4 regions of the Algoriella sp. genome follow, and region 1 is predicted to be linked to each of the others. Evidence: riboswitches for the same ligand, from Rfam matches in the RefSeq annotation. Region 1 holds a riboswitch; each other region holds the start of a gene.
The links. Region 1 has a riboswitch for S-adenosylmethionine ahead of RSC72_RS03915 (TonB-dependent receptor plug domain-containing protein). Riboswitches for the same ligand answer to the same signal wherever they lie in the genome.
Positions count from the first base shown of each region.

Region 2: linked by a shared signal. The riboswitch ahead of RSC72_RS03605 (homocysteine S-methyltransferase family protein) and the one ahead of RSC72_RS03915 (TonB-dependent receptor plug domain-containing protein) in region 1 are both predicted to bind S-adenosylmethionine.
Region 3: linked by a shared signal. The riboswitch ahead of RSC72_RS10300 (hypothetical protein) and the one ahead of RSC72_RS03915 (TonB-dependent receptor plug domain-containing protein) in region 1 are both predicted to bind S-adenosylmethionine.
Region 4: linked by a shared signal. The riboswitch ahead of RSC72_RS12005 (hypothetical protein) and the one ahead of RSC72_RS03915 (TonB-dependent receptor plug domain-containing protein) in region 1 are both predicted to bind S-adenosylmethionine.

Region 1 is NZ_JAVXKG010000006.1:11,807-20,077, reverse strand. It holds gene RSC72_RS03925 (GEVED domain-containing protein) at 1-1,067, opposite strand, end outside; gene RSC72_RS03920 (APC family permease) at 1,181-2,461, opposite strand; gene RSC72_RS03915 (TonB-dependent receptor plug domain-containing protein) at 2,532-4,925, opposite strand; SAM riboswitch class I at 4,990-5,094, opposite strand; gene RSC72_RS03910 (aminotransferase class IV) at 5,156-5,752, opposite strand; gene RSC72_RS03905 (aminodeoxychorismate synthase component I) at 5,736-6,695, opposite strand; gene RSC72_RS03900 (hypothetical protein) at 6,711-7,463, opposite strand; gene RSC72_RS03895 (nitroreductase family protein) at 7,536-8,108, shown strand; gene RSC72_RS03890 (alpha/beta hydrolase) at 8,215-8,271, shown strand, end outside.
Region 2 is NZ_JAVXKG010000005.1:92,501-100,771, reverse strand. It holds gene RSC72_RS03620 (TonB-dependent receptor plug domain-containing protein) at 19-2,052, shown strand; gene RSC72_RS03615 (thioredoxin family protein) at 2,054-2,503, shown strand; gene RSC72_RS03610 (homoserine dehydrogenase) at 2,531-3,712, opposite strand; SAM riboswitch class I at 3,837-3,934, opposite strand; SAM riboswitch class I at 4,389-4,491, shown strand; gene RSC72_RS03605 (homocysteine S-methyltransferase family protein) at 4,535-5,521, shown strand; gene metH (methionine synthase) at 5,521-8,184, shown strand.
Region 3 is NZ_JAVXKG010000022.1:40,763-49,033, reverse strand. It holds gene RSC72_RS10315 (AEC family transporter) at 1-888, opposite strand, end outside; gene RSC72_RS10310 (VOC family protein) at 969-1,655, opposite strand; gene RSC72_RS10305 (PaaI family thioesterase) at 1,927-2,349, opposite strand; gene RSC72_RS10300 (hypothetical protein) at 2,398-3,003, opposite strand; SAM-I-IV-variant riboswitch at 3,052-3,154, opposite strand; gene RSC72_RS10295 (alpha/beta fold hydrolase) at 3,965-4,759, shown strand; gene RSC72_RS10290 (ATP-binding protein) at 4,880-5,803, opposite strand; gene RSC72_RS10285 (ATP-binding protein) at 5,757-6,554, opposite strand; gene RSC72_RS10280 (DUF6266 family protein) at 7,044-7,685, shown strand; gene RSC72_RS10275 (helix-turn-helix domain-containing protein) at 7,887-8,144, shown strand.
Region 4 is NZ_JAVXKG010000029.1:13,836-22,106, forward strand. It holds gene RSC72_RS11995 (hypothetical protein) at 1-235, opposite strand, end outside; gene RSC72_RS12000 (pirin family protein) at 290-1,285, opposite strand; gene RSC72_RS12005 (hypothetical protein) at 1,376-1,621, opposite strand; SAM-I-IV-variant riboswitch at 1,668-1,768, opposite strand; gene RSC72_RS12010 (ABC-F family ATP-binding cassette domain-containing protein) at 1,873-3,762, opposite strand; gene RSC72_RS12015 (hypothetical protein) at 3,943-4,617, opposite strand; gene RSC72_RS12020 (ABC transporter ATP-binding protein) at 4,678-6,477, opposite strand; gene RSC72_RS12025 (FUSC family membrane protein) at 6,479-8,271, opposite strand, start outside.

The DNA.
Region 1 (8,271 bases):
ACTAATGCTTTACTTGTCTTAAAGCTTGGTCTCATTTGATTGATTACATCTACAGCATATTGTCCTTGACCTGGTGTAAAACGATCTAACCTTGATCCATAATTCATCATATTATATTGTACTCCATCAAATAAAGCGCCATTTGCACAATCATTAACTACCGTGTTATCTGGATATACTTTATATTGATTATATTGACCATTCTGATTAATTGATGCACCAAAAAATAATCCACTACGTGTAACCTGTGTGTCAGTAATATTATCATTTGCCAATGATCCACATGTTTTACCTTCTCCATCTCCTCCTTCAAATACATGTTTTACACCAAATGCATGCATCATTTCATGTGCTAATACTGTATCAGTTGATTTTATAACAACATGATATAACATTACAGATAAATCTACAGATTGACCGGGATATGTTGCAAAACCAGCCGTATATGAATTAATACCAGGAGTAGAAGGATTAACTCCGTTTATCTTATTTGTAATATAGATATTAAAATAAGAACTAGAATCCCAATTATAGGTTGAGTTAATTGTAGCATAAGGAATACCAGGATTTGACCCTCCATTTGCAACTCCACCATCTACATAAGTTTGATTTTGTGATAAATCATGTTTAACAATCCCTGTAGTTGCTTCACAACTCGGAGATCTTTTCGCTAACACCAAACGAACTGGTAAAGTAGTACCTCCAGCTCCTGGTCCTTTAATATCAGATGCGGATCCATCCCAAATTGCATTTGCTCTAGCAATCCAAGCATTTACCTGTGCATCGGTTGGTACGTATAAACCTTTTCCGTCATCTAGAATATGAACAACAATAGGAATTTCAATAATTTCTGTTTGTTTTTTAGAAAATTTACCTTGCTTTCTAGCTTCATTAAATTCTAATAATTTAGCATCATAAATTTCTTTAAATCCAGGATTTTTTTTAAAAAAATCAGCTTGTAGTTCTTCAGTTCCACAAACTTCAAGAGGCTTGTTTTGTGCAAAAGAAGCGTTGCTTAATAGAAAAGACAAAACTACACATTTAAATAGAAGTAAATTTTTAATCATAATTTTTATGTTAATTATTTCATAAAAATAACATAAAAAAACATGATTAAACGTTTTTAAGTACTTAATTATTACTAAAATAAGACATTAACTAAATCTAGATTCTATTAAAATTACTTACTAATCCTCTTATCAAAATAGAAAATGATTAATCCTAGAAAAATAATACCTAAACCAATCAAACTTTCTTTGGGTTTTTGCGTCAAAACAAAGTAGCAGATATATAAACTAAAAGCTAAAAATATTGTTGGAAGTAAATAGAAAAATCTACTTTTAATAATTGTTAATTCATCACGTTTTATAAAAAAAGCGGTACAAATTGCCAACGTTGCCAATACTTGTAATACGAAAGAAGTATAAGTAAAAATGACCTCAAAATCACCTGAAAAAATTAAGAGAATACTAATTGTTGTATGCACCCAAATAGCACGAACTGGAATTCTATTTTTATTTTCTTTCGCCATGAAACTCCACAACTTATTTTCTCTTGCTGTAGCCTGTGTTAAACGCGAACCAATCCATAAATAACCACTAATAGTTGCTATTAACTGTAAAGCGATAAAACAACTTACCCATTTTACATTAGATCCTAACAGATTTCGAAACGAAATATTAGCAACATCTTCTTTTCCTACCAACGAAACTGCTGAGGCATGTTTTAGAAAAACATAATTTAGAAAAACATATGCTATTGTCACAAAAATAACTCCAATAAAAAGTGCTTTGGGTAAATTTTTCTTTGGCTGATCAATTTCTTCAATAATATATGAGGCAGAATTCCAGCCTGTATATGCAAAAGTTACATAAACCAAAGAAGTTGCAAAAGCAGGTAGTAGCAATTCTTGTTTCCATGTATTATCTACTACAATTGCATTAGGCTCTATTGTTGGAACAAAATAAAGACCAATACCAATTAAAGTTAATATAAAAACAACTTTTAGAACTGTAAATACATTCTGAAATTTACTACTCAAATTCAAGCTAAACGATTGAAAAACGGCAACAATTAAAATCATTGCAATTGCAAACTCTTTTCCGAAATTAAATCCAAGAATATTCAAATACTTACTCATTGCCAAAGCTGCCAAAGAAATTGGCGCTGAGAAACCTACAAATAAAGAAATCCAACTTGATAAATAACCAAAAACAGGATGAAATGTTCGTGACAAATAAATATAGTCGCCTCCAGATTGTTTAAATTTTGATGCCAATTCCGAATAAATAAACGCACCTATCAACGCTAAAAAACCTCCAATTATCCATAATAAGAGAATAGAATACGTGTTTTTTAGATCATAAATCTGATAACCTAAACTTGTAAAAACACCAGTTCCGATCATATTCGAAATAACTAATGCTGCTGCGGTTTTCCAACCAATTTTCAAACTTGCCATACACAAAAAAGTGTCAATTTTAGATGTTCAAAATACATCAAAATTGACACTATATTTTATTTATTTTTAATTAGAATTTAAAACTTGCTCTTGCAAAATAATAAGCTCCCGTCATTCCCATTTGTACTGGTGCATTTGGAAAAACACCATAATACGAATTTTCATACGCTTGTTTATCAGGAAAAACATCAAACAAATTATTTGCGCCAATTGTTATATTAAAATTCTTTGTAATATCATATCCAATCGAAGCATCTGTTACAACTTTACCCGAGTTTTCTTGGACAACTCCCCATGGATAACCATCTTTGGTTACTTTTCCGAAATAAGTATTTCTTACCATAAAATTAAAGCCAGAAATGGCATAATTCAATCCCAAAGTTGCTTTCGTTTTCGGGCTTAAAGATTCGATAATATTGACTTGATCTGGTCCAAAAAATTCTTTTTGAGCAATTGTTAAAGCAGAAGGAAAGTGATAATCAACAATTTTTGTTTCGTTGATATTTCCAGATAAATTAACATTCAATTTTCCTCGTCCCAAACGTGTATCATACGAAACAACCAAATCAATTCCACGTGTTTCGGTATCTATTGCATTGGTAAAAATACGTGCCGTTGCAACATTATATTTTTCTAAAGCAGGATCTGTAATATCAGATGTCAACACAATTCTGTCGTCTACACGAATAAAATAACCATCTAAAGTGATGAATAACTTTGACGTCGGACGAAATGTAAGACCTAAACTCCCATTGATTGATTTTTCCTCTTTCAATTTATCTAAACCTATTTCTCTTGATAATTCTGACTCATTTCGAATAACTCCTTTTGTAACCAAAACCTGATCGCCATTATCGTTTAAAAATAAATCGGTGTACGAATTACTGAAATATTTTTGCTGTAAAGATGGCGCTCTAAATCCTGTAGAAATTGCTCCACGAACCGAAAAACCTTTTGCATATTCGTAACGCATTGCTAATTTTCCGTTGATTGTACTTCCGAAATCTGAATAGTTCTCGAAACGACCAGCTGCATTCGCTGTAAAATCACCAAATTTTAATTCTCCATCTACATAAACTGCAACAGAATTACGGTCTCCTTTTACAGCATTCAAAGGTGAGAAACCAACAAAAGATTCGGATCCAGAACCTATGTAAGATGACTCATCACCAGCTTCTATTTGATATTTTTCGTAACGATATTCTCCACCAAAAGCTAAACTAAAGTTTTGATTGATACGTTTCGAAAAATCTAAATTTACTGTATTTTGTAAAAACGAATGTTTTCCTGCATAAAAATTTGTTGGCGAATCTATACCTAACGAATAGTTGATTGAATTATCAACATTATATTTGAATGAGTTAAAACCAAATGTATTGCTCAAATCTATCTTCCAACCATCATACGAATATCGTAATCCTGTTGAATTAGAATAATCATTGATATTTGATTTTAAAGTTGCCTGAAAACCATTTGGATAAATCGTTAATGCTTCCGTAGGTAATTCGCTCGGTAAACGTCGGAATCCAAAACCTTCTCCTTGACGTAAACTTACTCCTCCAAACGAATAAAAATCTAATCGATCTGTTAAAGCTGTTTCTGCATTTATGAAAAACTGTTGATTTTTAATCGCTGCATCACCTACTTGAAATCTAAAATCTTTTCGTGTTAATCCTAAAGCAGCCAATTTCGCGTCATCTGCGGCACGTGCAGCAGCAGGATCATCTGCGAAATCATAGGCGAAATTATCTCCAAAAATATCTAAATTATTATCTTTAGAACGGTTTGTTTTTTTACGATCAGTAATTACTGCAGAAAAAACAAGAGATCCTGTTTTACCTAACTTTGTACCGAAACTTCCATTAAAATTATATGTTTCACCATCGTTACGAGAAGTTTGTCCATAAGTTAAAGATGCGTCACCTCCTGGTTTAGATTTTAAGACAATATTTACAACACCTGCAATGGCATCAGAACCATATTGCGCAGCAGCACCATCGCGTAAAACCTCAACTTTATCTATTGCAGAAATAGGAATTGCCCCCAAATCTGTACCAACAGAACCATTACCTACCGTATTTTGATAATTTACTAAAGACGTTGTATGACGACGTTTTCCATTAATCAAAACTAAAACTTGATCTGGCCCCATTCCTCGTAAAGTAACAGGATCGATATGTTCTGTTCCATCTGATGATGATTGACGAACGGAATTGAACGAAGGAATTACGTAATTTAAAATATCATTTACAGATAATTGAGGTGAAGATTTTTTGAATTGTTCAATATCAATAATATCAACAGGAACGGAAGAATTTACAACTGTTCTTTCTGATGTACGACCACCAATTAAAATAACTTCGTTAAGATTTGTTTGTTCCTCTTCTTTTTCTACTTCTTGAGCAAAAAGTAATGAAGATCCGAAAATTGCGAATGATGCAAGTAAAAATTTGTTTCTTTTCATGTTATTTAATCAAAAAACTCGCAAGAAACCAACATGTAAAAGCAGGATAAAAGTCAAAAACTTTTACTCATCTTTACCTTTTATTAGGTTGGATTTAGCACCTTGATTATTAAGTCATCTGGTTGCTAAGGTTTCACAGGGCCATTCCCTCCGCCTTTCTTGATAAGTTATGCAAATATAATGCTAAATGGACTAAAAAACAAATAAAACTCTATAATTTTAATAGAGTTTTAAAATAATTCTAAAATGCTAACTCCTTGACTTTCTTCTAAATTCATCATAGCATTGATTCTTTTAAATGATTGAAAGTTCGCTAAATCGGAAACTTTAATATTTTTTTCTTTAATTTTTTCTTCATTCAAAAGTGACTCTCTCATTGTTCCTTTCAGTAAGACAGCGCGTGGCGTAAACCAATTTTCGCCATCAAAAAAAACAATATTAGAGTAAGTACAATCTGTAATATAATTGGATTTTACCAAGACCAAATCATCGGTTTGAGCTTCTTTGATATATTCCTCAAAAAACCAACGGTCAACATATTTGTACGTATAATTTATCTTTGGGTCAATCTCAAAAAGTTTGATTGAATTGATTGGTTTGATTTGATAAGGTTGAAATTCGATACGTTGAATTTCGCGATCATATACAATTCTAACTTTATATTTTTCGTCTGATAAATCTGTAGGAAATTGAATAATTTCTTTTAATAAAATTGGTTGAATATCATTAAAATTATCACTTCGCGTACGATCAAATCTGGCTTGATGATAGTCTAAATTTCTAAGTTCTTTGTTAACACAACAAATCGATTCAATAAATTGGAACATATACTTTTTGTATTAATTCTTCATATTCTGCTTTCGCATTACTTTTCGCTGTAATTCCTCCTCCACTCTTGAAAAATAATTCATTTTTATCATTTTCTATAAAACGAATCATCACCGCACTATCTAAATTTTCGCCATCAAAAACACCAAAAACACCCGTATAAAATTTTCTATCGTAGTCTTCAGCTTCCAAAATAATATCAATAGTTTTCTTTTTGGGCGCACCACAAATGGAACCAGCTGGTAAAAGTTTATCAAAAATAGTTCCGATATTTTCATGAAAATCCACTTTCAAATCTCCTCTAATTTCTGAACTAACCTGTAATAAAGTCTTATCATTTGTTTTCAACTCATCGATATAACGGTATTTTATAACCTCAACATTATCGGCAACTAAACTAAGATCATTGCGGATTAAATCGACAATTGTTGCATGTTCTGCTGCTTCTTTTTCGTCATCTAAAATGATTTGTTTGGCATTTGGAATTGACGCATCAATTGTGCCTTTCATCGGGTTAGAAAAAATGTGATGATTTTCTATTTTCACAAAGCGTTCGGGTGAAAAACAGACAAAATTTTCTTTATATTTCAACTTATATTTTGCTTCGGAGAAATGATAAATCTCGTCTAAACTAAGATTTGTATTGATTTTTGTTGGATAAGTTAAATTAGTCAAATATGAATTTCCGAACAATAAATTATCGTGTACTAGTTTAAATTTTGATTGATAATCTGAAAAATCGATTGGAAATTTATCAAACAGAAAGCTACGATTGATTGAATAATTTTGAATAGAATTTAGTTCAAATTTTATCTCATCTGAAATTTCATTTAACGGAATAATTTCTCCATTTTCTTTGAGAAAATCAATCATAAAAAAAAAGGGAACTTTTGCAGCTCCCAATTCATTCATTTTATTAAAAATAGAATGCTTTGCTAACATTCGCTAAAATTAAGCTTATTCTTGGTTTGTACCAAGCAGATCTATTTCGGTTTTTGCATCGTCCGATAATAACATATCTTTTATCAATAAATATCCCATAATATAACCAAAAGGAATAGTTGCTAACAGACCAATATAACATGCAAAAGCGCCTAATTGTGATATGACACTTTGTAACAAAACAAATAACAATAAATACCAAAAATTCTTTTTCGCAATTTGAATGGATTGTTTAATGCTTTCTATTGCACCCATATTTCCGTAATAAATGAGGTAAGGTGGTAGAAAAATTAGAACACTAAATACAATACCGATTAACATAAAAAAGGGAAATATAAATACAATTGATAGTCCGACAAATGGAGATATTTCTTCAGGATTATCAGAAAATAAACCTATTCCGAATAAAAAGAAAAAATAAGGAATAATAAATAACAAACTAAATGCGAAAATGATAAGTATTAAAACTAAAAAATCTTGCCATTTATCAAATCCTTTAAAAAAATCCTTAAAAACAAAATTTTCTCCTTTTTCTATTTTTTCTGTCACAATTCCATAACCGATCATTAGTGGAAACATAATAAAATATGGACCAATAATTGTAAAAATAGAAAGCAAATATATACCTGCTGATGCTAATGCAAACAAAGTAAAATCTTGCCAATTATTAGAAAATATTGTAATAGCTTGATTAAAGTAATCTCCTATTTTGAAGTTAAATTTTTGTGTTTTAGCGTGATTTAATTTCGACTCATCTAATGTTTTCATCTTAATGTTAGTTTAATTGAATTTAATGTAAATTTGTCTTATCAGTAGAATTAAATTGTAAAAAGTTACAAGATGAATGCAAACGATTTATTATCAATTATAAAAGCAAGACGCTCTGTCTTTCCACCACAGTATAATACAGAAGAAATAACACGCGAGGAATTAGCTCAAATTTTTGAAGCTGCAAATTGGGCACCTTCTCATAAAAAAACAGAACCTTGGCGTTTTATCGTTTTGGAAGGTCCAGCAAAAGATCGTTTCAGAGAATATGTAAAACGAATTTATGTACAAGGAACTCCACCAGAACAATTGAGTGATAGAAAAATTAATTCTATGATTGAGAAATGCGATAAGTCGAACAAAATTGTATTAATCAATTTTTTCAATGCAGAAAAAAATCCTGAATGGGAAGAATTGGCTGCTGTATCTATGGCTGTTCAAAATATGTGGTTGATGGCTTCTACACTAAAAATTGGTGCATATTGGTCTTCTCCTCTTAATATTATTGCAAATGTTGACGAATTTACAACTATGCAAGAAAATGAAAAATGTGTTGGTATTTTTTATATGGGAAAATATGATGGAGAAAATCCTACGGCAGTTCGCCAACCAATAGAAGATAAAGTAAAGTTTTTGGATTATTAAAAACTTGTTCAGATAAAGAATTAAAAGATCGCAATCGCGATCTTTTTTTATTAATAATTATCATTTTTTCTAAAAATTGTATATTTGATTAACATGAAAAAATCTTATGAAATCAATTTATAAATTACTTTTACTTTTTGGATTATTTACTTGTATAATAAGT
Region 2 (8,271 bases), on a different contig from region 1:
AACTTCAAGTATTTTTATATGAAAATAATCAACTCCATAATTTTTATTCTAACAATTTCTTCGTCCGCCCAAGAAACTAATAAAGATTCTATCAAAAATAATCCTGAAAATTTGAATGAGGTCGTACTGACAGGAACTATGAAACCTGTTTTCAAGAAAGATTCTCCCGTCCCAATAGAAGTTTATACTTCAAAATATTTCAAGACAAACCCTAATCCTACTTTGTTTGAATCTATTGGAATGATAAATGGAATTCAACCACAAATAAATTGTAACGTTTGCGCAACAGGAGATATACATATAAATGGAATGGAAGGTCCATATACCATGATTTTGATTGACGGAATGCCTATTGTATCTGCTCTATCTACCGTTTATGGTCTGAATGGAATACCAAATAGTTTGGTTGATAGAATTGAAGTTGTAAAAGGTCCTGCGTCTTCACTTTACGGTACAGAAGCAATGGGCGGAATAGTGAATATCATTACAAAAGACGCTACAAAAGCAAATAAATTTAGTGCAGATTTATACACAACTTCTTGGTTAGAAAACAATATTGATTTAGCTTATAAATTCAAAATCAATAATAAAGTAAATTCATTAATAGGTATCAATTATTTTTTATTTGATAATAAACAAGATAAAAACAACGATAATTTTACAGATTTAACTTTACAGAATAGAATTTCTATTTTCAATAAATGGAATTTTGAACATTCTAAAAATAAAACCGCAAGTATTGCTTCTCGTTACGTATACGAAGACAGATGGGGCGGAGAAATGCAATATGACAAACGGATAGACAGAGGAAGTGACAAAATTTATGGTGAAAGTATTTTTACAAACCGAGCAGAAATTATAGGAATGTATCAATTGCCAACAACAGAAAATATCTACACACAATTCTCGTATAATTTTCATCAACAAAATTCATTTTATGGTACAAATTCTTACCAAGCAAAACAACATGTTGCTTTTTCACAAGCCTATTGGGACAAGATTCTTGGCAAGCACAGTTTGTTAACAGGAGCTACTTATAAGTATACTTTTTATGACGACAACACGCCAGGAACAGCAAATGAAAACAAAGAGAATAATCCCATGAAATCTCCTTTACCTGGTGTTTTTATTCAAGATGAAATCACATTTTCATCTAAACATAAACTTTTGTTGGGTTATCGATTAGATTATGACAAACACCATAAAGACATACATTCGCCACGATTTGCATATAAGTTTTCACCGAATAATAGACATATTTTCAGAGCAAGTTTTGGTACTGGTTTTCGTGTTGTAAATCTCTTTACAGAAGACCATGCTGCACTAACTGGTTCACGCGAAGTGATTATAAGAAATGATTTGAATCCTGAAAAATCTTACAACGGAAACTTAAATTACGTTTTCAATAAAACCTTCGATTTTGGAAATTTCAATTTAGATGCTACTGTATTTTACTCTTATTTTACGAATAAAATTGTTGGAGATTTTGAAACAAATCAAAATTTAATCATTTATGATAACTTAGACGGACATGCCGTTTCTAAAGGAATTTCAATAAATACGGATATTGTTTTTCGATTTCCTCTGAAAATAAATTTCGGTTTCTCCTATATGGATGTTTACAGAAAAGAGCGGGATAAAAACAATCAAATGCAAAAAAGTCAACAATTTCATGCGCCAAAATGGTCTGGTAATTATGTTATTTCATATAATTTTCCGAAACGATTTACAGTTGATTTAACTGGAAATTGGTACGGAAAAATGCGCTTACCTATTTTACCTAATGATTTTCGTCCAGAATATTCGCCTTTTTATATGTTGACAAATATTCAGCTAACTAAATCATTTAGAAAAATTGAAATCTATGGTGGATTGAAAAACATCTTCAATTTTATACCTAAAAATCCATTAATGCGTCCATTTGATCCTTTTAATAATAACATAAATGATCCAATCAATAATCCGTATAGATACACTTTTGATACTGCTTATAATTACGCACCATTACAAGGAATTAGAGGATTTATTGGTTTGAGATATACAATTAGATAAAATGAAAAAATTTGTATTAATTCTTTATTTATATTTTTCTGGAATAATATTCGGACAAATAAGCTTAGATAAGTTTAATCAAGAATTTCCGAAAAAACCTCAGCCAATTCTACTCTATTTCTATACAGATTGGTGTGCTTATTGCAAAATTCAAGAAAGGGAAATAGAAAATAATTTATCCTTAAAAAATGAATTGAACGACGAATTATATTTTCTGAAAATTAATGGGGAAAGTATTTTTGAATTAGATTTTCTTGGAAATAAATTTCCACCAAATAATAAATCTAAAACTCATGATTTTGTTAAACAATTTCTAAATAAAAATGAACAAGAAAATTATCCTTTTTGGATTATTTTGAATGAAAAACTTCAAATTATTGATAAAACTTTCGGTTTTTTAATGAAAAAACAACTTTCTGAAATTATCAATAAAATAAAAAATGGGAACTAAATTTAGTTCCCATTTTATTCACAAAAATTAGTCTAAAACTATCAGAGATAGATTTGGATTTTCTATTAACTCTTTATTTTTTAATGTATTTATATCTATTTTTCCTATAATATGACTGTAATCAGGGCTTTCATAACGTTCTTCAACTTCATCAAAATAAGAAACAACATCTAAATTTTTATCTTTAAAACCAATATAAACTTTCAATTGTCCAGATTGATTAAATACACCTTCTTCTTTTTCATCATACTTTCTGATTGAATATTTATAATCATAATTTAAAGCTGAAATATCACTCAAAACTGCGGAAGAAGTTGGGAAACGACCTGCGCCTTTTCCATATAAAAATTGCTCGTCTGACAACGAACTTCCAATCAAAACACCGTTATATTCATTGTTTACAAGCGCAATTGTTTTATTTAATTTCACAAAAGTTGGCAATACGGTCGAATTTATTTCTCCTGTTTGATGATTTATTGTAGAGTTAGCAATAAGCTTTATTGTATAACCTTTTTCTTTTGCATATTTAAAATCTTGAACTTGTAGCGACATAATTCCTTTGCGAATCACATCTTTTACATCAATTTTTTTACCATAAGCATGCAACGTTATAATCGCCAATTTACTCGCCGCATCAAAACCTTCCACATCTGCAGTCGGATCAGCTTCAGCAAAACCACTATCTTGAGCCGCTTTCAGTGCATCTTGATATGATTCATTTTCCTTCGCCATTTTTGTTAAAATGTAATTCGTCGTTCCATTTACAATTCCAGAAACATAATTCAATAAATCGTTATCAAAATATTCTTCTAAATTTCTAATAATCGGAACCGACCCGCAAACAGAGGCTTCATAAAGAAATGAAACATTATTTTTATATTGTAATTCTAATAATTCTTTATGATGTTCTGCAATCAATTTTTTATTTGCGCTTACCACATGTTTACCTTTATCAAAAGCTTTTACTATAATAGCATGCGCCGCATCAGATTCGGAAATTAACTCAACAACTACATTTATTTCATCATCTTCCAAAATATCATCGGCATTATCAGAAAATAATTCGCTCGGCGCATTTCTTGGTTTCGATAAATCTTTAATTACAATTTTTTTTATTGTGGCGTTAAGTTGCGGTTTTTCTTCTAAAACTTTGTAAATTCCTTCTCCTACAACGCCAAATCCGAATAAACCGATATTTAATTTTTTCATTTAATTAAGTTTAATTTTAGTGATTTTTATCAAAAAAGCAGAAGAAAAATTGGTTCAATTGCCAAATAAAAACAATTGAACCAACAAATTAGAAATTATCTGAATGATTGGTTGCACAAGTCTTTATTCATCTTCCCTTACGGATGGATTTAGCACCTTAATTTTGTTATTAGGTTGCTAAAGTTTCTTTGGGCCATTTCCCTCCACTTTTCTTGATAAACTGTAAATTTTAATGAACTATTTCTGAGGGCAAATTTAATGTAAAGCAATTCTAAACTCCAAATATAATTTCATTAATAATATTATATTTTTCTTAATATTAATCAAAAACAATATTTTAAATTAAAATAATTCTATAAAAACAATTAAAACAGAATTATTTTCTTAATTAATAATAATTTATAAGTATACCCTTATATATTTCTTTAATACAATATCAAAAATAGATTCAGATTAAAATATTATTCTTAATAAGTTTCTAATATTTTTAAAATAAAAATATTTTTTCTAAAAAAACACTATTTAATAGAATAAAATTCAAAATACACTTTAAAAACACAATATTTTTTAATTCAATTATATGTAATGATTAACTTATTTTATTGACATATAAATAATAATTCTTTTCTATCATTATCATTTTTTTATTTTATTGAGATTAGATACTTTTGTAGGTGCCTTATGAAGAAAAGATGGAGGGATTAGGCCCGCTGAAATCTTGGCAACCCAAAGCAAAGTTGGGTGCTACATCCTACTCTAATTTAAGAGAAAGATAAGGAGCTACTTCGCTATTCTTCCCCTAAGGTTTTTTAAAAAAATAAAATGAAATTAGACGATATACTAAAAGAACGTATAGTGATTTTAGATGGTGCTATGGGCACTATGATTCAAAAACATAATTTACAAGAAGAAGATTATAGAGGCGAACGTTTCAAGGATTTTCATACTTCTCTTAAAGGAAATAATGATTTATTGGTTTTAACTCAACCCGAAATCATCAAAAATATACACCGAGAATATTTGGCTGCTGGTGCAGATTTGATTGAAACAAATACCTTCAACGCCAATATTATTTCTATGGTTGATTATGATATGGTTGATTTGGTGGACGAATTAAATTACGAAGCTGTTCGTTTGGCAAGAGAAGCTGTCGAAGAATTTTCTACACCCGAAAAACCACGTTTTGTTGTTGGTTCTTTAGGTCCTACAAACAAAACAGCCTCAATTTCGCCACAAGTTAATGATCCAAGTTATCGTGATGTAGATTTTGATACTTTGGCAAAAGTTTATTATTCGCAAGCCAAAACAATGTTAGAAGCTGGTGTTGATGCATTATTAGTAGAAACTATTTTTGACACATTAAACGCAAAAGCAGCATTTTTCGGAATTCAAGATGCAATAGAAGATACAGGAATTAATGTTCCTTTGCTTGCTTCTGGTACAATTACAGACAAATCTGGACGCACACTTTCTGGACAAACTACAGAAGCTTTTTTAATTTCTTTAGAGCATTTAGATTTACTTTCAGTAGGATTAAATTGTGCTTTGGGCGCAACAGATTTAATTCCATATTTAGAAGTTTTAGCAGAAAAAGCTCCTTTTTATGTTAGTGCTTATCCAAACGCAGGGCTACCAAATGCTTTTGGTGGATATGACGAAACTGCCGAAATGATGCGCGATTATGTTCGTCCATTTTTAGAAAAAAAATTAGTTAATATAATTGGTGGATGTTGCGGAACAACACCAGACCACATAAGATTAATGGCAGAATTAGCAAAAGAATACGAACCAAGAAAAATAAACGCATAATGTCAGGTATAAAAATTCAACTTTCTGGATTAGAACCTTTAATTGTCCGTGAAAATTCAAACTTTGTCAACGTTGGTGAACGTACAAATGTTACTGGTTCTAAAAAATTCTTACGATTAATTAAAGATGAATTATTTGAAGAAGCACTTCAAGTTGCCCGCGATCAGGTAGATGGTGGTGCACAAATCATTGATATTAATATGGATGAAGGAATGCTTGATGGCGTTGCTTCTATGGTAAAATATCTTCGATTGATTGCTTCTGAACCAGATATTTCCAAAGTTCCTATTATGATTGATTCTTCAAAATGGGAAATCATCGAGGCTGGATTAAAAAACGTACAAGGAAAAGCAATTGTAAATTCTATTTCTCTTAAAGAAGGAGAAGAATTGTTTATAGAACATGCGAAAAAAATCAAACGTTACGGTGCCGCGACAGTCGTGATGGCTTTTGACGAAAATGGTCAGGCTGATAATTACGAAAGACGTATCGAAATTGTAAAACGTTCGTATGATATTTTGGTTAATCAAGTAAAATTTAATCCACACGATATTATTTTTGATGTTAACATTTTTCCTGTCGCAACTGGAATGGACGAACACAGACGTAATGCAATCGACTTTTTTGAAGCAACAAAATGGATCAAAGAAAATCTACCACATGCGTTAGTTTCTGGTGGTGTTTCTAATGTTTCTTTCTCTTTTCGTGGAAATAATGCTGTTCGTGAAGCAATGCACACTGCATTTTTGTATCACGCAATTCAACATGGAATGGATATGGGAATTGTAAATCCTGAAATGATTGAGATTTATGATGACATTCCAAAAGATTTATTAGAACACGTAGAAGATGTATTATTAGATAGACGTGATGATGCAACAGAACGATTAATCGATTTTGCTGAAGGATTAAAAGGAATTACAAAAGAGAAGAAAAAAGACGATGCTTGGCGAGAATTACCTTTAGAAAAACGAATTGAAATCGCTTTAGTAAAAGGAATTACAGAATATATTGACGAAGATACTGCCGAAGCTTTAGAAAAAATAAAATCACCATTAAAAGTAATTGAAGGTCCTTTGATGGACGGAATGAATGTTGTTGGAGATTTATTTGGAAGTGGAAAGATGTTTTTACCTCAGGTTGTAAAATCTGCTCGCGTCATGAAAAAATCTGTCGCTTATCTTACTCCTTTTTTAGAGGATGAAAAACTAAGAAATAAAACAGAAAAAGAACCTTCAAAAATCTTAATGGCAACCGTAAAAGGCGATGTACACGATATTGGTAAAAATATTGTTTCTGTCGTTTTAAGTTGTAATGGTTTCGAAATTATAGACTTAGGCGTAATGGTTTCTGCTGAAAAGATTTTAGAGGAAGCTCAAAAAAATAAAGTTGATGTAATTGGCCTTTCAGGATTAATTACACCTTCACTTGACGAAATGGTACATGTTGCCAAAGAAATGAAACGCTTAAATCTTGATATTCCATTAATGATTGGTGGCGCAACAACTTCTAAAGCACATACTGCGGTAAAAATTGCACCAGAATATGACAAAGCAATTCATGTTTTGGATGCTTCGCGTTCAGTTACAATTTGTCAAAAATTAATTGGTACGCAACAAAATCAACTTTTAGATGAAACGGTAATAGATTACGCTAAAATTAGAGAAGGCTTCTTGAATAGAGCTGTTTCAAAAGAATATCTATCAATAGAAGATGCACGTAAAAATAAATTAAAAATTGATTTCGAGAAAAGTAAACCTTTCAAACCAAATAAATTAGGCATTTTCACACACACGGCTACTGTAACGGATTTAAAAGATTTTATAGATTGGACGCCATTTTTCAAAACGTGGGATTTACATGGTAAATTTCCTGCAATATTAGAGGATGAAATTGTCGGAACTAATGCAAAAGAATTATATGTTGATGCATTAGCGATGTTAAATAAAATTGAAACTGAAAATCTTGCAAAACCAAAAGCAGTTTTTGGACTGTTTAAGGCAAATACAATAAAAGATGATACGATAGAATTGTTTGATGAAAATGACAAAAAAATCAATGAATTCTATACAATTCGTCAACAAGCAAAGAAATCAAAAGGTCAACCAAATCTCTCTATCGCAGATTTTATTGCGGAAAAAGAATCTGGAATACAAGATTATATCGGTGCTTTTGCAGTTACAACTGGTCAGGAAATAGAAGATGTCGCGAACAACTACGAAAAAGAATTGGACGATTACAATTCTATCATGGTAAAAGCTCTTGCAGATAGACTTGCAGAAGCTTATGCAGAATATTTACACAAATATGTACGTACTGAAATTTGGGGATATGCAAAAGATGAAACGTTGTCTAATGATGAATTAATTGCAGAGAAATACAAAGGAATTCGTCCTGCACCAGGTTATCCTGCTTGCCCAGACCATTTAGAAAAAGAAACTATTTTCAAGATTTTAGAGGTCGAAAAAAATACTGGAATTAATTTGACAAGTTCATTGGCCATGTATCCTGTTTCTTCTGTTTCTGGTTATTATTTTGGGAATGAAGAGGCTAAATATTTTGGTGTTGGAAAAATAAAAATGGATCAAGTAGAAGATTTTGCTGAACGCAAAAATATGACTAAAGAATTAGCTGAACGTTGGTTGAGCCCGAATTTGGCTTAGAAATACTTGAGATCGTTGAAGATGCTTCGACAGGCTCAGCATGACAAAACTTAGAACTTAGAACTTAGAACTTAGAACTTAGAACTT
Region 3 (8,271 bases), on a different contig from region 1:
GTACCAAAAAGCTGAGGTGAAAAATCCAATAATAATACTAATTCCGATAATTAAATTCGTCAATTTAGTATTGAGTTTAAACTGTTCCGCAATAATACTTGACGTAACAAGTGTTGGCATTGCAGCCTCAAAAATAGAGATTTTCGCCACATCACCTTTTATACCAATTACAACTGCTAAAAGCATAACAACCGCAGGTGCAATCATTAATTTGTATAACATCGACATTGATATTTGCGACCATAGTTTTCTCCAGCCATTAAATTTTAGTTGTAAACCAACCGAAAATAATGCTAATGGACCAACAGTTGCGGCAAGTTTGTCGAAGAATGGTTCAGCAGGAGATAAATCGATAAGTTGAGATAAGATTAGTGCACTGATACAACCCAAAAAAGGAGGAAATGTAAACAATCGTTTCAAGATAAATTTTGCATCTATTGCTCCAGAACCGTTGCTACCACCTTTCAGAGCAGAAACTATTCCGATTGTAGACAAGCACAAAAACATGGTTTGATCGCAAATAATAGCAATACTCAGATATTTTTCTCCATAAAATGCTGCTATCAATGGAAAGCCGATAAAAGAGGTATTGCTGTAGCCACTTGCCAATTCTAATGTGCGTCGTGATCGTTCCGAATAGCCTTTGGCTTTGCTGTAGAATTTCATAAAAAACAAACTTCCTATCGCGATAACTACCGTAGAAAATATGGGAAAAAGCATTTCTTTAGACCATACAACTTGCGGAAGATATTTGAACGAAACAGCTGGTAAAGCTAAATAGAGAATCCAAGTATTGATTCCTTTATGCGCATCTGGATGAATAGATTTTGTTGCTTTAAAAACCATTCCAGCCAAAATACAAACAGCTATTAGAATAAAATTGACCATTTTTAGAAATTTGAACTACAAAGTTACAATCCGATTTATTTTTACCCTTAAGATATCGCTTTTTATTCAATGCTTATTTTTTATAGTTTGGCGATATTAGATATGTTTAATTTATTATTATCAAAAATTACTTTTGAAAACTGATTTTCATTTTCTAAAATAACTGTAAACGGAGTAGGAATTATTTTATTAGTTGTCGGAAACCAAGTTGTTTTAATGAAGTAATTGGTTAACAAAATCTTGCCTTCATCCGAGCCGTTTGTACCAAATGTTTCAAAATCACCTTTCCAGAATTTAGAAGTCGTTTTTTCTTCTAATAACTTATTTGTAGCTTCAATATCAGTTGTAGGCAAACCAATTTCTGAAATACCTAAAATAGAATTTTGATCAAATTCGGTATCAGTTTGATAGTCCAAATTATAATGTGTAATAATCTCAGCAAGATTTCCACTTCCATCATAAAAATAAAATGATTTTGCATTCCAATTTTCGAAGAAAGCAATTTGTTCGTCATTTTTTGTTTGTAATATTTCAACTCTATTTTTCATCCATTCAAACGCATTTTCAAATAGACTTTTATCGACTAAAAAACTAAAATGGTAAATATGCTTTTTCTCCGATTGTACAAAGGTTAACCTTGTCCAACCAATTTGTAAACTAAATTGATTCGAAGTTTCATCAATTAATTGAAAAGCTAAAATGTCCGTATAAAAAGACTTTGTTTTTTCTAAATTAGTTGTGAATAATTGTAGTTCTCTTATTCTCATCGTGTTATTTTTCATAAAAGTAACCCAACTAAACAGAAGAAAATAGCAAGATGTATTGATTTAATTAATTGTGTTATTAGAAAATATTCTAAGCTGTTGTGGATTTTGTTTAGAATTCGTCAATACGAGTAATTTTTAAAAATAAAGTGAATAAAAATTGTATTGAGAACAGAATTTCATCTTCAAAAACTAATTTCTTGATAGAAAAAGTCTTGCAAAATTTTACTCGAAATTTGGATTTTTTCTATAAAAAGTTATTATCTCAAAAACTTTATTTTATCCTCATCATTGTAACCAAAGAAGTAGCGGCGTGTGTTTCTTTGTTCGTTGTTTCATCTACCACAAAAATCTCTGTACGTATGGTACTTATCTTTTTTCCACCTTTTATCACATAGGCTTTAGATAGTAAATAATCACCCAAAGCAGGTCGCAAATAGTTAACCTTTAGCTCAACTGTTACCACATAGCAATCGTCGTCATAATGAGAAACAGCCGCATATCCAGAAGAAACATCAACCAAAGAAGCAATCATAGCACCGTTAAACATACCATGTTTACGCGTCATCATTTCCTGTTTTGGTATTTTGATCGAAACATAGTCTGTTTCACATTCTACGAGTGATGCGTTATAAAATTTTAAGGTTTCCGAACGATTAAAACTTGCTTCTACTAATTCTCTCTTTTCTGGTGTCATAAAAAAATACTTTCGACAAATATAGAGATTTGTCGAAAGCAAATTTAGTTAAGCTGATACGTTATTCAAGTTTTCTTCTCGGATAATAGTATCATTCAACGAAATATAAACCTTGTTCAATCCACGATAATAGTTGCCCTTATCTACAGTGACAATCAAATGATTTTTCGGAACTTTTTGCAATGCAGCTTCATTCGGGAAATGCTGTTTTGAGTTTTTGAATGTTACAAAAACATCATTTTCGGTTAGATTTCCTATCTCATCTTCCGAAATTATTTCCACCACATCGTAAGGCAAAAAAAGTTGATCGTATATATAATGAAAAGTCTTTAATTTCTTTCCATTCAACTCTTTGCTATGTTGCAAGAAATTTCTTAGTCGATGTACTATTGTATAAAAATTACCAACCAAAGGCGGTTTCGGAATGTTACGCTCAAACAAACAACCATCTATCAAACTCAACGGTAATTTAATATTCAATTCATCTGTTTTTGAGTTGTATAAATGGCGATAATCTAACCCTCTATTCTTGAATTCGGCAATAATATGATTCTTCAAATCAGGATTTGTAATTGGTAATTGTTGATTGATAAAATCAATTAATTTTTCATTAGAAATAGGAGCCAAATTAAGCTCATTAATGTTCTGTGTCATACAATAATATTTAAATTTTAAACAATATTGTATTTCGATAAATAGGGAAGATAACGTTTGTTTTGGATTGATTCCCGTATTGTTTCACCACCGTGGAGACTACTCTCGGTTGGTATCGTTACTATTATTAGTACGATTCGAAATACAGTGTAAAATTACACAAATATTAGAATATGAGTTATACATTTTAATAATTTTATTTTAAAACAATCAGTAAGAGTTAAAAAAAATACGTCTTGTCAAGCTGAATTCATTTCAGCTTTACATTCAAAAAAAACACCTTTATAATCTTCTCAAGGAGAAGTTTTTTACGTAATATCATTCAGAATCGAGTGTTAGTGTAATGATTAATCTAAGATTAGCTATTTCTATCTCTCTATGTGATGATGTTTTTTATATTTTTGAATTAGATGTAACTCTGAAAAGAGATGTTTCGACAAGCTCAACATGACAGTAATTGTCATTCAGAATGGAGCGTTAATGAAGTCAAAAATTTAATATTCTTTGGCAAGTTTTATATAACAATTAATTCAAGATGATATTTTTTAATGGTTTTTTGTCATTTCGAGGTATCGAGAAATCTAAACTAAAATTTAGTTATTTCTATTTCTCTATGTGATGATGTTTTTTATATTCTGAATTAGATGTAACTCTGAAAGGAGATGTTTCGACAAGCTCAACATGACAGTAAATAAGAAAATTTTACAAAAAATTAAGATTTATTTAAGCTTTTTCCGAAAAATGTTTTCTATATTTGATAGAACAAAAAGATTAAAAAATGAAATTTACGTGTTTATACATGATGTCGATTCGCAAACAGGTTTGGAATATCCAGACGTGGGAAGTCATGTATAATTAAAAGAGATTTTATTTTTTAATTTATTTATTTCCCCGTCGATTTGTTTCGATGGGGATTTTTTTAGCAAAAAGTAATGTAGAACAACCAAAAAAAATTAAAACAATGCAAAGTTTACAACAATTAACACTTCCGGTATGGCCACTGGAAGACAACACAATTTTAGAACAAGTTTCAGTCACATTTCAAACATTTGGGCTTCCATTAGGAACTGCACCAATTATTTTGATTAATCATTCCTTAAAAGGAAATTCTGATTGTACGTATCATTGGGAAGGCGTTATGGGAAAAAACAAAGCAATTGATCTTAATGAGTATACGGTTATCTGTATTGATATTCCAGGAAATGGCATTTCCGAAACCATAAAGTACGATTATATTCCACGTGATAAGATTACCGCCCGAGATGTTGCGGTGTTGTTTTGGTTGGCGTTGTTTGAATTGGAAGTACAAGAGATTTTTGCTATAATTGGTGCAGATTTAGGTGGTGGAATAGCGTGGGAAATGGCTTGTTTGTTTCCTAATAAGGTGCTAAATATTATTCCGATAGCAGCAAGTCCCAAGACAGAAGATTGGTTAGTGAAAGAACCAACGGCTAAAAATGAATACCTGAAATCTATTTTTTATTCGATAGATATTGCTCGAAATAGAGGTGATATTTTGGAAGTTTCACAATTCATAAAATCTAATATTCATGTGATTTATGTAAAAGAGGGCAACGTCTTCAACAAAGCAGAACTGAAACGTTATTACACAAAACTACAAGAGTTTAACAAGCATGTAAAGTTTTATGAGATACAACAAATAGAAGATAATGAGCTTGTAAAAGAACATATAGAACAAGTAGAAAAAATAGTCGACGGAATTTTAGAAAAAGAATTCATCAACAACGTCGCATAACCAAAAGCTCCTGAGAAGGAGCTTTTGTGTTATTTATAATTTATATGAAAAATAAAAACAATGAGTTTTTATTTTTATATTTTTTTAATCTGACATTTTGTAAAACCTTGTTAGCGGTAGTTATTTTAAACTCCACCTACTTGCACGTGACTTGCCCGCATTTTTTACATATTTTAACTTTGCTAAAAAATTAGATGTAACACTAGGTCTTGAGAATTCTAGTAGATTCATTATATCTTCATTAGATGCTACTTTATGCTTTTTTAGATATTGATAAAGTTTTACATGTTTTTCGCTATTAGAAGGTATTTTAAACTTTTTATTTACATCTAACCATATTTTACCTATTTCTGTTGTACAAATAAAAAGACCTTCGTTAGTACCTTTAAACTCAATATATTCAAGTATTTTTTCATTTTTAAAAGTTTTTAGTATTTCATTCCATGGATTTTTGAAAATGTTTTTCAAGTCTAATTCCAATTCAGTTACGCTAACAAATCCTTTTTCGTACAATTTATTAATAATGTATAAATCCATTATACTACAATTCGTAAGATATTTTTGTGTTAGAATAAAAATAGGTGCTTTGATATATTCAGATGGCATCTTAACTTCAATAGTATTTTGATTTTCTTTCCACTGAGGAAAATCTCTACCATATTTCAAAGAATTTAAACTAATTCTCAAAACTCCCATTCCTGCTCTATCGACTAATTGAAATGTCATTAATAATTTAGCAAGAATTTTATTTCTGTGTCTAGGCTCATGATAGGAAATATTATCTTCATTTACTCCTCCATAGAAAGTTCCAGGGTTCGAAATTATTAATTCGTCATCTTTAAAATTAATAGATATCATTCCATCAATTGAGTAATCTCTATGTACAACTGAATTTAAAAATGCTTCATGAAATGCTTGCTCGTCTAATAAATTCAGTTCATATTGTTGCTCATTATATTCAAGTTTTTGAACTGAATTACAGTTATTAAAATGATTCTTAACAGTTTTTTTTTGAGTTCCAAATACAATCGTTCCAAACTTCATTAGTTTTTAATATCCCTGAGTTTGTCCTCCAAGAAAATCTATACTCGTAATTACCTAAATATTTTTCAATTGCATTTTTTGTACCTAAGAATAACAAACCAGCATTATTTAAAATGCCATTTTTTGTTGCATTTATACTCTCTAAAAATGCTAAATCTGTTAAGTTATCAACATTTATATTCCTTCTATTTGCAAAATCAATTTTGGCTTCATGCAAAGCTATTTTGTCTAGTAAATTTTCAATATTTTCAAAGTTTATATCTTTACTACTCCAATCATAAGTTTGTAAATTATTTACAAGTTCTTGAATCTGATTTGGTTCAGCAGGGACGCTTGATTTACCTTCTCTAATGTATACTTTTCCACTTGAAGTAGTTACTAAAGAGTAGTTAATTCTGGGAACTTCTATAATCAAATAATTTTTACTTTCATAACTGAAATTAAATAATTTTAAATCTATTTTTGGTTTTAGTTTCCCTTTAATTCTTTCTTTTGTAACATCTAAATCAATTACTTCAAAACCATTTAATTGTTCGTAAAAATTGTTATGTTTGATATCATTAAAATCCTTAATTCCTATTATAATAGTTCCTCCTTTGGTATTGGCTAAAGCGGAAATTTCATCACAAAGCTCTTTTGAATTGTTAAGTGAGTTAGAATCTTTGAAATTTTTAAATTCTAAAGTTTCACTTTCATATTTTTCGCTTGATTCAAGTTTTAATCTTTCTAATAGTTCTTTAAGGTCTAACATTTATTTCGAAGGTTATTTAATAATTACAGTTAACATTATTTTTTAACGAAACCAAAGTTATTAGAATTTCGTGAAAAAACACCTATATCTGCATTTCATAAAGTTAAGAACAAATATACTAAAATTCCAACACCAAACCCCTTGTTGCAAAACTATAATCTCACAAATTTTCTTCTATTTATCTAGGTGTTTTCTTCGACTGTTCTTCGACGAGAATGCCGTTTTTCCGAAGATTTCTCGAACAATGGTCGAACGATGGTCGAAGAAGCTAAAAAATGACTAAAAATGTATTTTCTCTCAATGTATGATGAATAAAGGTATAGCGAGGTTATTATTTTGCTATAAAACTACTGTTGTATAAAATAGTGATGGACAAAAGTGGACAAATGTGGACAGAACTGGACAAATTCGGACACAAAACGGCGTTTTTGTAAAAGATGTTATTTCTGTTGCTAATTTTATAAATAACAACTATAAAAACATAAAATTATGGCAGAAATTAAAAAAGGAATTTTAGGCGGATTCTCCGGAAAGGTAGGAACTGTAGTAGGCGTAAATTGGCGTGGCAAAGATATTATTCGCAGTTTACCAAAGGCAACCAAAAGAGTGCCTTCTGATTTGCAATTGATGCAGCAAATAAAATTCAAGAAAGTAATCGATTTTTTGCAACCAATACGTCCTGTTCTCAATGCGTATTTTGGGAGTAAAGCTGGTTTGCTATCACGCTATAACGTGGCAACATCCTATACATTGGGCAATGCAGTAGATATGGTAGATGATTTACCTGTTATTGTGATGCAACGTGTGTTGGTGTCAAAAGGTGATTTGGTTGGGTTTTTACTACCTACAATAGACACGGTTGGTGGAAATGGTTTTCAGATGAATTGGGAAAACAATTCTGGACAAGGAAATGCGAAATCTACGGATATGACGAATCTTGTGTGTTATTGTGAGGAGTTGAATTCGTTTGAAGTATTTCAAAATATGGTGTCGCGCGATGTTTTAACAGCAGATATCGTATTACCAACGTATTACAATGGCAAAAAAGTTAACTTTTGGGCATTTCTTAATAGCCAAACAAAGGCAATGGCAAGTACCAGCATTTATCTTGGTGAGCATACGGTAGTCTAATTGCAGTATTGTAGGCTATAATGGTTGTACACAACGAATAGTATGTTGGTTAGCTGAGATGATAGTACACATTGTTTGCTAAAAGAACAAGAGACAATGATGTTGTTGAGGAATACGAGTGGGAATTGAGATTTGTTTGCTAAACATTTGGTTATTATGTATTTATATTGTAAATTGGTTAGTCTAGTAATTACCTAACTAATGGACAATGAGTTATTTTTGAACAAAGATGGGGAGACATATCAAGAAATAATGCTCCTGCTATTGGAATTACAAAAAACTCTTCTACTAATGGGAGATAATCAGAAATTCTATGATAATGCAGACCTAAAATGTTTGCTTAACGTGAGTGACAGAACATTGTATCGCATGAGGAAAATGAATAAAATTCCTTTTTTTAAGGTGGGTAATAAATATTATTATCCAATACAGTTCTTTAACCAAAAAGCTCTTACCTAAGAGCTTTTTTTGTGGAGTATTCTGAGTGTTTTATTTTGTGTATATTGGGGTGTTGTTGAATGAAATAATGATATAAGTATTTATTTATAAAACTTTTGTATATTTAATTTTACTAAATAATAATATT
Region 4 (8,271 bases), on a different contig from region 1:
TAAATTTTACAGCAATTCCACGTTCATCTTTTATTTTAAGACCATTTTTCAATGAAAATGACTTTGTATCTTGTCCAAAATCCAATCGAACATTTAGTTTTGTACTCAATCCGCGACCAGTTCCAATAATCTGTACATAATCTACATTAATATCTTTGATTGGAACATCATTTACAGTTTGAGAAAAGGCAAAATTACTTGCAAAAATTCCCAAAATAAGTGCTAATTTTTTCATTGATTTATTTTTGATAAAGATAGTTAAAAATAAATTTTTATAATTATAACCTCACTAATCTGCCAAAAAACCAAACTTACCAGCCTTATAATCTTCAATCGCTTCACGGATTTCGTCTTCCGTATTCATCACAAAAGGACCATAACTCACATAAGGTTCGTTCAAAGGTTCGCCGCTAAGCACCATTACAAGAGCATTTCGATTCACTTTTATCTCAATTGCTCCCTTTTCATTAGCTAATTGAACATAATGATTTTCAGGTACTTTATTACCATTTACTTCAATATCGCCGTCTACAACCAACAATCCAGAATTAAAATTTTCAGGAAGTTCAAAACTCACTTTAGCATCTTTTTTCAAATGCATATCGTACAAGTGAACTGGGGAAAATGTAGTCGCAATACCCGAAACGCCATTAAACTCGCCTGCAACCACAAAGACAGTTCCTTGTCCATCTGGCAGTTCTACTTTTGGTTTGTCTGTGTGGGTAATTCCTTGATATTTTGCAGGAGTCATTTTATGTGCCTTGGGCAAATTAATCCATAACTGTAACATCTCAAAAGCGCCTCCTTTTTGATTAAAGGTTTGCTCGTGATATTCCTTATGCAAAACGCCTCCACCAGCAGTCATCCATTGCACATCACCAGGATTTATCACACCCGAATTTCCAGCGCTATCATGATGAGCCACTGCACCTTTATAGGCAAAAGTTATAGTTTCTATTCCTCTATGTGGATGCACACCAACGCCGTGCGCAATATCAGACGGTGGAAAATTAACTTCCGCATTAAAATCTAATAAGAAAAACGGACTCATACGCTCCTCAAAACCTTTTCCGTTCGGATAAAAATTCATCACCTTAAAACCATTTCCTACCATATGCGTATTGGTTGGCGAGCAAACCATTTCCACACCTCTCAAACCATCTTTTTTAGGTTTTTTCTTATCTATTTTTTTGTCGTCATTATTCGTGATTGCACTTACAGAAATACCTGTGAAAGCCAATAAAGAAGTCCATAAAGAAGTTTTTATGAAGCTTTTTCTATCCATAATAAAATATTTTAATAAAAATACTACACTTTAAGAATAATAAACTTGATGTAGGTTAATTTCAGATAATTTTGAAGAATTTAAAATGTTTTACTCCAAATATTCTAATCTATTTTCAACCAAAATGACTTTGTGTTGAAGAGAAAATGTATTTCCTCTTTCTACTGTTGTACAATCAAAATTTCGGTATTGTAATTCATTGAATAATGTTTTTACGTAACATCTTCTTGCGGTATTCCATGCGCTAATTCCGACAGATTGATTAAAGCGTTCTATTAATTCATTGTCCGTTAATTCTCTGAATAAAGAGATAAATTCATTTTTTAGATTTTCCATTGTTTAATATTTTTTTAGAATGATTAAAACAACAGGATAGAGTGGAGATTAACCTTTTATTTGGCGGTTTGCCCTCATTCTATACCACCGTAGCAGGTTTACGCTCGGTTGGTGTTCTGTAATTTTCAGAAACTCCTGATGATTGATAGAGTAAATATAGTTTAAAAAGTTTAATCACCAAAATAAACTTCTAAATAATTATTATTGAAGGATATATTCATAAAAAAAGGAAGCAATTTGCTTCCTTCATTTTATTCTGATAACTCTAACCAGCGGAGTTCTTTTTCTTCAATTTCGTCTACAATAGCTTGTAATTCATCGCCAATTGTTGCGATTTTATCATACGCCAAATTTGGATCTGAAAGTAAGTTTGTTAACTCTTCTTTTTTTGCTTCTAAAGTAGGTAAAGCTTTATTTATTTCTTCTAATTCGCGCTGTTCTTTAAAAGATAATTTTTTTGATTTCGTTTCAGTTTTAATTGGTTCAACAATTTTTACTTCTTCTATAATTTCAACTTTTTCTATCTTTTTTGGTTCAGTTTCTGGTCTATTTTTATTGTCAATGTAGTATTCTGTGTACGTTCCCATGTATCGAGAAAGAATTCCTTCTCCTTCAAAAATCATTAGTTCATCTACCACTTTATCCATAAAATATCTGTCGTGAGAAACCACCAAAAGACAACCTTGATAACTTTCTAAGAAATCTTCTAAAACCGTCAAAGTAGGTAAATCCAAATCATTTGTTGGCTCATCTAAGATTAAGAAATTCGGATTACGGTATAAAATTGCTAATAATTGTAAACGTTTTTTCTCACCACCACTCAATTTTCCGATGTGTGTATGTTGTTGTTCTGGAGAAAATAAAAACATTTCTAAGAATTGTTCGGCACGCATTTCTTTACCGTTAGATAATGGAAAGAAATCTGCAATATCTTTCACAAATTCTATCACGCGCATATCTTCATTAAATTTTAAACCTTCTTGTTTAAAATGTCCAATGTTCAATGTTTCTCCACGTTCTATAATTCCAGAATCGGCATCTTCTATTCCTTCTAAAATGCGTAAAAAAGTTGTTTTACCAACACCATTTTTACCAACTAATCCAATTTTAGCTCCACGAGCAAAAATATAAGAGAAATCGTCAAGAATTTTTTTCTCACCAAAAGCTTTCGAAACATGTTCCATTTCGATGATTTTTTGACCCAAACGTGTCATTACCATCTCTAATTTTACTTTTTGATCTACAATTTTACGCTTTGCAGCTTCTTCTGTGTCATAAAAAGCATCAATACGAGATTTTGACTTTGTTGTACGCGCTTTTGGTTGGCGACGCATCCATTCTATTTCTTTACGATATAGATTTTTTGCTTTGTCAATTGTTGCGTTTTGATTGTCTACACGCAACGCTTTGTTGGTAATATATGTTTCGTAATTGCCCGAATGTACGTATAGCATTTTGTCCTCCATTTCTAATATTTTGGTACAAATTGCATCCAAAAAATAACGGTCGTGGGTTACCAAAATCAAAGTTTTATTTTCTTTGTTCAAGAAATATTCTAACCATTCTACCATTTCGATATCCAAATGGTTGGTTGGCTCATCTAAAATCAATAAAACATAACCCGCTTCAAAACTTAAATCAATTAAAAACTTGGCTAATGAAATACGTTTACGCTGACCACCAGAAAGCTTCCCGATTTTTTGATCTAAGAAATCAATTTTAAGTTTCGACAGAATTTCTCTAATCGTAGGTTCTACTTTCCACGCATCTAACAAATCCATTTTACTCATCAAATCCATTAATTCTGGATTTGTCGGATCATTTTCTATCATGTTGTCGTATTGATGAACAACATCTAAAACTTCATTAGAGTGATTGAAAATATATTCTTCACCTTTCAAATTTTCGTCAAAATCATCTGATTGATCTAACATCAAAATTTTAACACCTTTGTTTATACGAATATCACCAGAATCTGGAGTTTCTAATCCTGATAAAATTTTAAGTAAAGTAGATTTTCCACTTCCATTTTTTGCAACAAAAGCAATTTGGTCGCCTTCGTTTACATGGAAATTTACATCTTTGAAAAGGGTACGAATACCGTATGATTTGGTAAGATTTTCGACTGTTAGAAAATTCATTATTGAATGATTATGATTTATTGTTGATTAATTAAAAATCAACCTGTATTGATTAAAATTTGGAAAGCCAAAGATAAGATAATCTTATCTTAAATCCATATAAAACAAAATCCTGAATCTATTAAGAATCAGGACTTCCAAAAATTGTCAAATAAATTTGACCGCATAGTTCAATGTATTTTAATATTTATTATCAATGATTTCTAAGGTTTCGTTAAGAGATTCATTCAGTTTTATTTCAAGACTTTTTGTCGAAATTTTATTGGCAGCTTCATCTATATATTTTGTTCCACCAATGGTTTCACTGTATTTTAAGACTTTGTTTTTTAGGTCTAAAATATTAATATACACGTATGTTTTTGCAACATATTTTTGTTTGTCTTCTGGGTTATAATCTAAACCAGATTTTATATTAAGAAGAACCAAATCGTCTTGTTTGTAATTTTTATTTAACAAATCAAAATTAATATTTTTCAGATTTTCGTTGGTTACCAAATCTTTCGGAAAATCGGCCTTGTTGTATTGGTTGATAATATCATATTTATAATGATTTTCATTCAATATTTTGATTGATTTATCTTTAATAATTTGATTAATATCAAACGTAGAATTTAATTGATGAAGTTGATTTTTAATGTATTTTGAATCTATTTTTGTGTTTAAATCTTGAGAATTATGATCGAAAAAGCCCAAAGAATCAATATTTATTATCACGCCAATTTTACCAACAGGGACATCTAAAGCATTGTCGTATGTTTTGTTATTTTCTGCTAATTCGTTGTTAATTTCTTTCTTTGGTTCACACGATTGGGTGACGAAAGTAAGACTTGCCATTATTAAAAATAATTTTTTCATACTTAATGCTTTTATTCATTTTAAAGTTAATGATTATAATCGTTTAAAATTCAATTATTTTTAATAATTTTCTTCTTCGTCATCATCTAATGTTTTGGCTATTTTTTCTATGTTTAGACTTTTTGCCATTGCATCAAAAATTTCCTTGTAAGTTCCACTCATTTTATACACATCTTCGTGTACACCGTGCTCTACAACCTCGCCTTGTTTCATCACATACGTATAATCAGAATCTATAATTTGAGAAATACTGTGCGAAATAATAATTACTGTACGATTCTTTTTTATAGCATCTATACTGTTTTTAATTTGTTCTGTCGCAATTGCATCCAAACTTGCAGTAGGTTCGTCTAAGAAAATAATTGGTGGATTTTTAAGAAACATACGTGCAATGGCAATACGTTGTTGTTGACCACCAGAAAGTAACAATGCTTTGGATTGATATTGCTCTGGTAAATCCAAAATTTGATCATGAATATACGCTCTTTTTGCAGCATCTTCTATTTCGTCAAAAGTTGCATTGATATTTCCGTATCGAATATTTTCTTCGATTGTTCCATTAAAAATGTGATTTTTTTGAAGTACTAAACCAATATTATCTCGTAAATATTGTGTATCATATTCTTCTAAATTTATTCCATCTAAAAGTATTTTACCAGAATTTGGTTGATAAAATTTATCTAAAAGATTAATAATTGTACTTTTTCCTGCACCAGATAAACCAACCAAAGCCGTAATTTTATTAGGTTGAATGGTCATATTTATATTTTTTAAGGCTTTGTATCCATTTGGATAAGAAAAATCTACATTTTGAATTTCAAATTTCCCTTTTAATTCGGTTGGAATATATTTTCCAGATGATTCTACTTCTTCATTCGCATCTAAAATACCAAAAAAACTTTCTGAATAAATCATTGCATCATTCATTTCATCATAAATACGATGCAATTGTCGAATTGGCGCCGAAACGTTATTAAACAGAAGGATATGAAACATTATCGCACCAATTGTCATTTGTCCGTTAAGAACCAAATAACTTGTCAAAATAATGATAATTACAACACCAAATTGCTCTATAAATGATTTTAATCCATCAAAAATGAAACTTGTTTTACGCGTTTGCATTTGATTATCAGTCAAACTTTTTTGTAAATCAAGCTGTTTTTTACCTTCAATATTTTCGCGGTTAAATGATTTTATAACGGTAATAGAATCAATAATACTAATAATTCCTTGTGATTTTTGTTCTCTGAAACCTCTCAAATTTCTTCGCCAACCACTCAGTTTTTTGGCTTGTTGCTGTGTTATGATAAAATAAATCGGAACAATACAAAGACCAACTAAACCGACATAAAAGTTAGCGTTGAACATTAAAATTAGCGCAATAATAGAATTGGCAAAAAGAGGTAAAATATCAATAAAAAAATTCTGAACCAGACGTGTTAAGCTTTCAATTCCTCTATCTATGCGAGTTTGTAATTTCCCTGCTTGATTGTCTTGATTGGTGTAAAAAGCCATTTTATACGTCAATATTTTCTCGATAATGGCTTGTGATAAATCTTGAGAAACTAATATTCTTAGTTTTTCACCATAATATTTCTGTCCAAAACTGATAAAAGCATTTAAGATTTCTTTTGTTAATAAAACAATTGAAATGAAAGTGATGATTTTTAATCCTTCTTTTAAACCTTGTCCTACTTCAACTAAATCGTTAATTGAATCTACAGTATACTTCAAAATAACTGCATTGACTTGCGAAGTAAAAGAACCAAGCAAGGTTAGAAGCAGAGTTGCGACAACCAAAGAGCGATAAGGTTTTACGAATGGACGCAAATTTTTGAATAGGTTAGAGAGTGTCATTTTATGTGATTTTAGTATCTTTTAAAGGTTCGTCCGTTACAAAAACATGCCCAACTTTGGTAAAATCGTAAACTATTTCGTACAAATACTCTAACAAATCTTCTATTAATTCAGATTCATTTTGCAAAGCCTCTGTTTCAATTTCTGTATATGCTATTGTTTTCTCTTGAAATTGAATTGTCTTCATTAAATGATCCGTTTCATATTCACCATACAATCGAATATTTTGTAAGAGTAATTGAAGAATTTTTTTCATTAATCGGATATGTTCTGAAGTTAAAATAACAGAATTATTTTTCTTGATAATTTTAACTAAACCAACTGAATAGGAGACGAATGATTGATTGAAAATTGTAAATTTATTCAATTCTTTGGCATTTTCTTGTTTGCCTTTTGGTTCGGAAATTACGCGCTGAAACACGGAATTTATATTCGCCATTGCAATAAAAACATCTTTACGTGCTAACTTATAATCTGTTGTAGAAACATCATTATCGGCTAATTTTTTGAAGATTAGAAAGATAAATTCATAGTCAGCAATCAATGCTTTTTGAATATATTCATTCATACTATTTTTTTCCCAAGTAGGAAATATAATATAACACGAAATAAAAGCCATAAATCCACCAATTAGTGTGTCTACAAGACGTTCTTGTATAATGTAAATAGAATCTTTTTCTGAATAGAAACTAAAAGATATAAGAATATAAGCGGTTAAATAAAAGGTTCCGATGGCGTATTTTTGACGAATAAAAGTATAGGCCATTAACATAAAAAATAGCATTAAGACAAAACGAATACTATGTTGTGGAATGATCAATAAAATTAATATTCCAATTAATCCACCTCCAATTGTTCCTTTTAAACGTTGTAAATTTCGTTTTTTAGTGACGCTAAAACCTGGTTTTAGGATAACCAATACGGTCATCAAAATCCAATAACTATGATAAGTCATCGGAATGATAAAAGTGACGCCATAAGCCAAAATCATTACGATAGAGGAACGTAAAGCATGTCTGAAAATTGGTGATTTCAGATTGAGATGATCACGTAATTTTCGGATAGAATAATCGACTGTTGGTTGAAAATGTTCGACATGATCCAACGGATTTTTCTTTTTTTCGGTAAAAGAATCGTCGTAGAAGAATTTATGTATAAACTCAATTTTATAAACAATTTGTTTTAAATTGATATAAATTTTAGTTAAAACGATTGGTTTTTTGCCCTCTGCATACAATTCTTTTATAGCATCGTCAATTTTTTTTAATTCAACTTCAAAATCAAATGTTGGTTGTTTAGGTTTTTTATTTGAATTGATATGATAAGCTATCATTTTTAATTCATGCGCAATTTTATTCATCATATTATAAATCTTGCGCATCGCTTTTGTATCTCCGTAAACTTCGCGTATTTTCTTGTAATCGTATTGATTTGCTGTTATATTCTCAAAAATATCAATCAAATCTGAAAAGATAAATACAATAGATCGCCCGATCGGAGTTTGATCTTTTACTAATTTTTTATTTGTAAAAACTAACTCTCTAACTAAATTTTGTTTCTCATTTATGACAACATGTTCGTCAATCAGTTTTTTTATAATATCATCATATTCAGAATCTTTATCAAACATAGAGGCTTTAATTCTAATATATTCTGAAATATGAATCATCGCATCAGCCAAGTTTTGTTGCGCCATTCTGTACGGACGAAATGTACTGATTGCTAAACTAAAAATAGTGTACCAAACTGCACCAGCAGAAACAAATAATGCAATATGAAATGGACTAAATTCAG